4 regions of the Paenarthrobacter sp. NPDC056912 genome follow, and region 2 is predicted to be linked to each of the others. Evidence: riboswitches for the same ligand, from Rfam matches in the RefSeq annotation. Region 2 holds a riboswitch; each other region holds the start of a gene.

Region 1 (2,192 bases), 290 kb from region 2:
AAGGCAATCGCCACATCTGCGTGACCTCCAGCGAACGCCTTGCCCCTCGGCGAAGCGCCGGCCTGGACCAGCACGGGTTCCTCCGGCAGCGGTGCCGTGTTCAGTGGTCCGCGGACCTTGAAGAAGTCGCCTTCGTGGTTGATCTGATGGACCTTGGTGTGGTCCGCGAACACCCCGGCGGAAGCATCCTCAAGCACGGCGCCAGGTTCCCAGCTCCGCCAGAGCCGCCTGACGACGTCGACGAATTCCTCGGCCTTCTCATACCGCAGGTCGTGTTCGATTTGCTGGTCCAGCCCATAGTTCTGGGCCGCGAGGTCGCTGCCGGAAGTCACCACGTTCCAGCCAAGCTGGCCCTCGGAGAAGTGCTGGAGGGTAGCGAGGAGCCGGGCCGCAGTGAACGGCGGATAGAACGAGGCGCTGACCGTAGGCACAATCCCCAGGTGCTCCGTTGCAGACAGAAGGTACGGGACCAGCGCCAATGGATCATGCTTGGGCGCGAAGGACGCGTGGGCCAGCGAAACCTCGGCCGTGCCGCCATAGGTGTCCGGGACTGTCAGGGAATCCTCGATGATGAAGAGGTCCAGCCCGGATCGCTCGAACGCGCGCACGGCTTCCTGGTACAGGGCGGGTTTCTTCCAGTCGTAGCCCAGGCTGTAACCGGGAGTCCCCCAGCCCTGGACTCCGAAACCGTGGCCCACAAACCATCCAAAATGCAGCATGGGCTTGAGTGTAGAACTGCTCTGTCCGTTCACCGCGACCTGATTTCATGCGAAGTTACAGGGGGTCGTACTGCGTCAATTATGCTCCCGGGGCGTCTTATTTGGAGAGGTTCCACAGCATCCTCCGGTTACGCAACATGACGAGCCCGCAGCCACCCGCAAGTGCAGGCCTATGCCCGTGGATGTTACGTTTTTCTTGAGTAATGAGCACCAGCGCCAAGCCCTGACTTGCTGGTCGGCAACCCTCTCTCCGGCGGGGTGCCTCAGGTGACTACTCGGCGTATCGACAACTCGAACTGCAAGCGTGACTGAGGAGCACCATCAATGCCTGAACCCACCGAAGAAAAACTCTCCTACCGCCTGGTGACCGGCCCGGATACCCGCGATTTCTGCGAGCGCATCCACAACGCCCTCGCCGAGGGTTACGTACTCCACGGCAGCCCCGCAGCCACCTTCAACGGCACCGATGTGATCGTGGCCCAAGCCGTGGTCCTGCCTACCGCCATCGCCAGTGCCGACGCCGCTGTTGCCAATGCTGTTGATCAGCTGGAGAACTACGAGGACGAGGAAGCATTCGAGGGCCACGCATGAGCTACGCAGGTGACCTGACCCCGCAGGACGCGTGGGCCAAACTTGAAGAAGGCGCCATCCTGGTGGACGTCCGCACTGAGGGCGAATGGGCCCACATCGGCATCCCGGACACCAAAGCCACCGAGAACGATCCCCTGTTCATCCAGTGGAACCTCGCCGGCGGCATCCCGAATTCCCGCTTCATCGAGGACCTGCAGCAGCAGGCACCCGAGGGCGACGGCGTGGAACTGGTCTTCCTCTGCCGCTCCGGCCAGCGGTCCATCTCCGCGGCCATTGCCGCAACACAGATCGGCTTCACCGCCTACAACGTCCTTGAAGGCTTCGAGGGCGAGCCCGACCGCTATGGCGAGCGCACCGTGAATGGCTGGAAGAACCGTGGCCTGCCGACGAATCTAGGAACCGACTAAGTGACTTTCAATCCTGATGCCGCTGGCTGGAGCCCTGACACCCAGGCCGTCCGCGGTGGCCTTGACCGTACCAACTTCCAGGAAACGGCCGAACCCGTTTTCCTGAACTCCGGCTTTGTCTACGAGTCGGCGGCCGCTGCCGAACGCGCCTTCACCGGAGAGGACGAACGCTTCGTCTACTCCCGCTACGGCAACCCCTCCGTGGCCACCTTCCAGGAACGGCTCCGCCTGCTCGAGGGAACCGAGGCGTGCTTTGCGACGGCGTCCGGCATGTCCGCGGTCTTCACCGCCTTGGGTGCCCTGCTGGCTGCCGGCGACCGCGTGGTTGCGGCCCGCTCCCTCTTCGGCTCATGCTTTGTGATCCTCAACGAGATCCTGCCCCGCTGGGGTGTGGAGACCGTTTTCGTTGATGGTCCGGATCTGGAGCAGTGGCGTGAGGCCCTCTCCGAACCGACCACCGCGGTGTTCTTCGAGT
Region 2 (2,192 bases):
CTTGGTAGGAGTCCAGCTCAGCCAGACGGTCCTCGGCGGTTTGTCCCCGTGAATCGAGGATGACGTCCAGTTCCACCAGGGTCCGTGGTGCTCCGGCGGCGGCCGCGGCTTGGGCCGCTGCCGGAAGGGCGTCCGCTGTGTCCGCGGATACCAGGGCAACGTCGGCCTCGACGGCGGGAATCAGTTCAGCGGGCGCGAACACCACCAGTTGGCCTTGGAGGGGGCGCGGGATGATGGACGGGCCCTTGACGGAGAAGCGTTCGCCCTCGAAGTCCGCGTAGTGCAACTTGTTCCGGTCCAGGTACCGGCCGGTTGAGACGTCACGGATCACGGCGTCGTCTTCCCACGAGTCCCAGAGCAGACGGCCGGCTTGGACAACGTCCGCGGCTTCATAGGCCGCATCGCCTTCCGGCAACGGTGTGCGACCCACTGCCCGGGCTTCCTCTTGGAGGTTCTCCGCGTTGACCAACCACCCCGCCCTGCCCAGGGAGGAGTAGTCAAGGCTGGCCAACTGGGTTGCCACATGAAACGGCTCAGCGAAGAGCGTGCCGGCCTCGGGGACCAGCCCGATGGATCGGGTGATGGGTGCTGCGAAGGCCGCACGCTGGATCGCATCGATCCGGCCCGCGATTCCGGTGCTTCCGGGGTCCACCACGCGGGTGTCCCGGAACGTTGCCACGTGGAAACCCGCGATATCGGCAGCCTGAACAGTTTCACGAATCCGCTGGCCCCCCAATAGTGCCTGCGGCTCGTGCTGTGCCCTGCGCCATGCGGCCGGGTGGGCTCCATCGCCGTCGAGCTCCACGGCAACCACTCGGGAACGGAATTCGGGTTTAGAAGGCATGGTGATCTCTTTCTTTACGCCGCTCAGCGGCCGGGACGACATTCACTTGCCGCAATTGCGGCCAGGTCTGTTTCCGGAGCACCCCGCCATTAATGCCTGAGGGTTGCCGCAGCACGAGCCGGTCCTTGGCGTGCTGACTCTTGACCTATGAGTCGAATGTAGGAGCGGCTCCAAGGAATGTACAAACCGCTGGACTCGGGGCGTCAACGCGGGAAATGGCGCGTCAAGCGGCGGCGAAAATCGTCATCTTCGCCCCGCCAAAGAGCACGTATGACGGTCCGTTTCGCAGAATTTCCTCAGATTTAGCAGGGTTGAGCGGGGTGACGGATCGGCTTTGGCGGCGCGTCGGCCCTCCGTAGTGTCGTGCCATGCCGAAGCCCTCCGTTACCCCCTTGTCCGTCCTCGACCTCAGCCCTGTGTCGGCCGGGCAAACCCCCGGTGACGCATTGCGCAGCACCCTGGCCCTTGCCGCTTCCGCCGAGGCCTCCGGCTACTCCCGCTACTGGCTCGCAGAACACCACCTCAATACCGGTGTTGCTGGTTCAGCCCCGCATATCCTTGCCGGGCTGGTGGCCTCCGCTACCAAGACGATCCGGGTGGGCACGGCCGCCACGCTGCTGGGAAACTATCGCGCGCTCCAGATCGCTGAAAGCATCGGAACACTCGCGGCAGTGTTCCCTGACAGACTGGACCTGGGCTTCGGACGCTCCGGCCCGCCCAAATCACCCGGCGAACCTGCGCCCGGATTCGTGGCCGCGGCAGGCAGCATCCCGGAAGCGGATCCAGCTGTCCGAGTGGTTGACGGCCTGCTGGTTCCGGCGCCGCGTCCGATTTTCGGGGCAGTGCTTCCGCGGAAGTTCCGTTTGCAGGGCGAGCTCCTTGGCCGCTTCCCTGGTGACACTGAAAACTTCGAAGACGACGTTCAGGACATCATCGGCTTCTTCACGGGCGAATACCGCACCAGGCACGGTGAGGAAGTCACGGCAACCCCTGCCCTGGGCCAGTCGCCCCAGTTCTGGATCCACGGCTCCACCGCCGGACCCAGCGCAAGGCTCGCCGGCAAGCTCGGGCTTCCGTTCGGGGCCAACTACCACGTGGCACCGGCCAACGTGCTGGATTCCGTGGCCGAATATCGGGCACACTTCAAGCCCTCCGCAGCATTGGCTGAACCCCACGTGATCGTTTCGGCCGACGTCCTGGTAGCGCCCGACGAGCACCGTGCGCAGCGGCTTTCCCGAGGGTACGCGCAATGGGTCCACGGGATCCGCAGCGGCCACGGAGCCATTCCCTACCCGTCCCCGGAAGATGCCCTTGAGCTCCGGTTGGATGCCGAAGCCGAGGACCTCAT
Region 3 (2,192 bases), on a different contig from region 2:
AGGACTACATGAAGCAGCGCGGCGAAATCATGAACGGCTAAGCGGTAAGCCCCGCTGTTCTAGGCGAAGAAGGCCGAGCGGAGCTGTGCCGAGAGCTGACCGATCTCCGTCAGGAAGCCGTCGTGGCCGATGGGTGCCTGGATGACATGCACGGGAACATCGCCGGGAAGGGCCTCGGCCAGTTCCCGTGACTGCGCCGGAAAGTAGAGACGGTCGGAGTCCACGGCCGCGACGAAGAACTCCGCACTGGCGCGCGCCAAGGCCTCGCTGAGGCTGCCGCGGCCGCGCGTGACGTCGTGGCTCATGAGTGCCTCGGTGATGGCGATGTAACTGTTGGCATCGAACCGGCGAACCAGCTTGGTGCCTTGGTGGTCGAGGTAGCTCTCCACCTGATAGCGGCCACGCTCCCCCAGTACTGCTGCTGCCAGCGGCTTCTCCTGCGGCTGCGCCTCCCTGCCGAAGCGGAAGTCCAACTCCAGCGCGGAGCGGTAGGTGATGTGGGCGATCCGCCGGGCCAGGGCCAGGCCGTTTTCGGGGGCTGGGCCACCGTAGTAGTCGCCATTGTTGAAGTGGGGATCCTGCCGGATGGCCAGGGTCTGCGACTGCGCGAAGGCAATCTGCTCGGCAGTGCTGTAGGCACCCACCGAAATCACGGCGCACCGCTTGACGCGTTCCGGGAACGTCACGGCCCACTCCAGCGCCCGGGCTCCACCCATGGACCCGCCCAGCACGGCATGCCAGGCATCAATGCCCAGGGCGTCGGCCAGGCGAGCCTCTGCCAAAGTACTGTCCCGGAGCGTGATCAAGGGGAAGCGGGAGCCCCAGGGCCGCCCGTCAGGTGCTTCGGAGGATGGACCGGTGCTGCCATAGCAGCCGCCCAGGATGTTGATGGAGACCACGAAGAACCTGTTGGTGTCGATAGTGGCGCCCGGACCGACGAGCTGTTCCCACCAGCCCTCTTCATCCGTGGCTCCGCGGGCAACGTGCGTGCTTCCGGTGAGTGCATGCTGCACCAAAACTGCGTTGGATGCATCGGCGTTGAGCTGTCCCCAGGTCTCGAAAGACAAGACAACATCCGGAAGGAAGCCTCCGGCCTCAAGTTCCAGCGAACCGATGCTGGCGTACTTGACCGTTCCGTCTTGTTCCTCGGATGTGGATAGGGCTGTAGCAGTAATGGTCATTCCTTTGACACCTAACCTCGCGCTTGCCCGTCGCCTTGCGTGCGACAGGCCAGGTCCTCACCCGGGGCACCCCACCGCGGAAGGAGGGTTGCCGGCCAGCAAGCCGGGGCTGTCACTGGCACTCATGACCTAATACGTAGAGTCTAGGAAAAACACTGCTGTTCTGGCGAAGAATGTGACAGCAGTGTGACGGTTTGGGGCTGGTTCGTTCATGAGCAAGCACTTTGGAGCGCCGCCCGGCGAATAATCTACGGTCCGGGCGGCACACCAGCCAAAGGTGTCAGGCGGTCATTCCGGCCAGCGCTCAGGCGCCCTTGGCGGCCCTGAATCCAGCTTCGAGGTCGGCGAGGATGTCGTCCACGTGCTCGATGCCCACGGACAGGCGCACCAGGCCGGGGTTGACGCCGGCGGCCACCTGTTGCTCCACCGTCAGCTGGCTGTGGGTTGTCGACGCCGGGTGGATGACCAGGGAGCGGACGTCGCCGATGTTGGCAACGTGGGAGTGGAGCTCCAGGGCGTCCACGAACCGCTTGCCGGCCTCCACGCCGCCCTTGATGTTGAATGCCACCACGGCGCCCGTACCGTTGGGACCATACTTGCGTCCACGGTCGTACCAAGGGCTGGAGGGCAAACCGGCATAGGCGACCGATTCGACGTCGTTATGGCCTTCCAGCCATTCGGCCACCTTGGTGGCGTTCGCTACGTGACGTTCGATGCGCAGGCTCAGGGTCTCCAGGCCCTGGGCGATAAGGAAGGCGTTGAACGGGGACACGGCCGAGCCGAGGTCGCGAAGCAACTGGACACGCGCCTTCAAGATGTACGAGAGGTTGGCCCCGAGCGCGCCATCCTTGCCGAGGTCACGGGCGTAGACCAGCCCGTTGTAGCTGGGGTCCGGGGTGTTGAAGCCGGGGAAACGTTCCGGATCCTTGCCGAAATCGAAGTTGCCGGAGTCCACAATCACACCGGCGATGGCCGAGCCGTGGCCGCCGAGATACTTGGTGGCGGAGTGGA
Region 4 (2,192 bases), on a different contig from region 2:
GCGCAGAAACGGCCGTCCCGGAGACCGATTCCGTGCTCGGCCGCCAGGTATGCGGCGACCAATCCAGCGTCGAAACCTTCAACAGAGAAGTTGACCACGCCAATGGTGTCCTCGGAATCGCTGAAGATCTGGTGGACGGTGACGCCGTCGATCGCCCGCAGTCCATCCACAAGGTACGAGCGGATGGAGGCCTCGTGGGCATGCCACGCATCCTCATCCAGCCCTGCCAGAACCTGGGTGGCACGGGCAAGCGTGGCTGCGCCCAAAACATTGGGGGAGCCGCCCTCGTGGCGGGCCGGTCCTGTGGCCCAGCTGACGGAGTCCAGGCGGGCCTCACGCACGGCTCCGCCGCCGGCCAAGTGGGGGGGTCCTGCGTCAAGCCAATCCGGCCGGCCAACAACAACGCCTGCACCGAAGGGTGCATAGAGCTTGTGGCCGGAGAAAACAACGTAGTCGACGTCGGCCTCGGCGATGTTGATCCGGCGGTGCGGAGCGAGCTGGGCCGCGTCCACCACAATCCGTGCCCCGTATTCGTGGGCCAACGACGCCAGCTGTGCGATGGGCAGGATTTCGCCGGTTACGTTGGAAGCGCCCGTTATGGCGAGCAGCGACACGCCGCCCTCGCTGAGCTCCGCACGAAGGTTCTCCAAGGTGGCCGCCAGTGTTGGGGCCGCAATGACGCTGCGGTGCGGTACACCCTGCCAGGGAAGAAGGTTGGCGTGGTGCTCAATATCCAGGTAAAGGACCTCGCCGGTGTTCTGTCCGTTGACCTGGGGAAGGCACCCGGCCAGCAGGTTCAAGGAGTCCGTGGTGTTGCGGGTGAAGATGACGGAATCGTCCGCCCTGCCGCCGACGAACTCCCGGACGATGTTTCGGGAGTTCTCGTACACCGAGGTGCTGATCTGGGACGCGTAGCCGGCGCCGCGGTGGACGCTGGCGTAGTACGGAAGAACTTCGTTCAGATAGGCCGACACAATGGTCAACGCAGGTGCCGAAGCACCGTAGTCGAGATTGGCATAGCGAACGTGGCCGCCCTGAATCAGGGGCGCCTGCAGTTCCGCGCCAGTGACTGCGGCCAGCGGCCGCGAGGCGGCGGCTGCCTGTGCGGAGGACGGCCTGGTGTTTGAGTTTAACGTGACAGTGCTCATGGGACCTCACTCAAGAGGGACCCCCGCAGGGGATCCGCGCTTGCCGTATCCGTTCCGGACCGGCCAGGTCGTCACCCGGGGCACCCCACCGCGAATGGAGGGTTGCCGGCCAGCAAACCGGGGTTTAGCGCTGGCACTCGTGACCTGTAAAGAGGTTAGGGCACCTCCGACGCTCCCTCCAAAGCCGCCAGGTTTTGTTAAGCACATTGTTACGGAGAATGGCGGGCAGTCGTTTCGTCGAATAAAAGACGGCGGGTGCCTCCCAAAGGAGGCACCCGCCGTCGAAAATTCGCCAAAACTGTCCAGAAGTGTGCAGGCTGGATTACATCAGAGGAGGTCGTCCAAGGCGGGGTTGAGCCGCTTGAGGACCTCGGAATGCAGGATGGAGTTCGTCGCCAGGGCATTGCCGCCGAAGGGGCCGTCTTCGCCCTCCAGGGACGTGAAGCGACCGCCTGCCTCCGTAACGATGGGGACCAGCGCTGCCATGTCATAGAGGTTCAGCTCCGGCTCGCAGGCGATGTCCACGGCACCCTCGGCCACCAGGCAATAGGACCAGAAGTCACCGTAGGCGCGCGTGCGCCAGATGTCCTCGGTGAGCCCCATGAATTCATCCAGGTTGCCGCGCTCCTTCCAACCCGAAAGGCTCGAGTAGGACATCGAGGCGTCTGCCAGGCGCGAGACATTGGAAACTTTGAGTCGGGTGGCCGATGCCAGGGAACGGCCCATGTAGGCGCCCATTTCCTTGGCGGCCCACCAGCGCTTGCCCAATGCGGGCGCGCTGACCACACCCACAACGGGCTCTCCTTCGTCCACGAGGGCGATCAATGTGGCCCACACCGGAACCCCGCGGACAAAGTTCTTGGTGCCATCGATGGGGTCGATAATCCAGCGACGCGAGCCGTGCCCGCTGCTCCCGAACTCCTCGCCGAGGACGGCGTCACGGGGACGAGAGCGTGATAACTGCCCGCGGATCGCTTCCTCGGCGGCCTTGTCGGCGTCCGTGACGGGTGTGAGGTCAGGCTTGGTTTCGATCTGCAGGTCCAG

Evidence for each region. Region 2 has a riboswitch for S-adenosylmethionine ahead of ACFRJ9_RS02345 (LLM class flavin-dependent oxidoreductase). Riboswitches for the same ligand answer to the same signal wherever they lie in the genome.
Region 1: linked by a shared signal. The riboswitch ahead of ACFRJ9_RS03750 (DUF1737 domain-containing protein) and the one ahead of ACFRJ9_RS02345 (LLM class flavin-dependent oxidoreductase) in region 2 are both predicted to bind S-adenosylmethionine.
Region 3: linked by a shared signal. The riboswitch ahead of ACFRJ9_RS05845 (homoserine O-acetyltransferase) and the one ahead of ACFRJ9_RS02345 (LLM class flavin-dependent oxidoreductase) in region 2 are both predicted to bind S-adenosylmethionine.
Region 4: linked by a shared signal. The riboswitch ahead of ACFRJ9_RS18525 (aminotransferase class V-fold PLP-dependent enzyme) and the one ahead of ACFRJ9_RS02345 (LLM class flavin-dependent oxidoreductase) in region 2 are both predicted to bind S-adenosylmethionine.

Annotation. Positions count from the first base shown of each region.
Region 1 covers NZ_JBHUCD010000002.1:369,643-371,834, forward strand. The annotation lists gene ACFRJ9_RS03745 (NtaA/DmoA family FMN-dependent monooxygenase) at 1-752, opposite strand, end outside; SAM riboswitch class IV at 919-1,030, shown strand; gene ACFRJ9_RS03750 (DUF1737 domain-containing protein) at 1,044-1,310, shown strand; gene ACFRJ9_RS03755 (rhodanese-like domain-containing protein) at 1,307-1,717, shown strand; gene ACFRJ9_RS03760 (O-succinylhomoserine sulfhydrylase) at 1,718-2,192, shown strand, end outside.
Region 2 covers NZ_JBHUCD010000002.1:78,659-80,850, forward strand. The annotation lists gene ACFRJ9_RS02345 (LLM class flavin-dependent oxidoreductase) at 1-844, opposite strand, end outside; SAM riboswitch class IV at 882-990, opposite strand; gene ACFRJ9_RS02350 (LLM class flavin-dependent oxidoreductase) at 1,213-2,192, shown strand, end outside.
Region 3 covers NZ_JBHUCD010000004.1:95,486-97,677, reverse strand. The annotation lists gene ACFRJ9_RS05850 (hypothetical protein) at 1-41, shown strand, start outside; gene ACFRJ9_RS05845 (homoserine O-acetyltransferase) at 60-1,181, opposite strand; SAM riboswitch class IV at 1,196-1,311, opposite strand; gene ACFRJ9_RS05840 (bifunctional o-acetylhomoserine/o-acetylserine sulfhydrylase) at 1,486-2,192, opposite strand, start outside.
Region 4 covers NZ_JBHUCD010000018.1:109,216-111,407, forward strand. The annotation lists gene ACFRJ9_RS18525 (aminotransferase class V-fold PLP-dependent enzyme) at 1-1,148, opposite strand, end outside; SAM riboswitch class IV at 1,180-1,293, opposite strand; gene hisN (histidinol-phosphatase) at 1,476-2,192, opposite strand, start outside.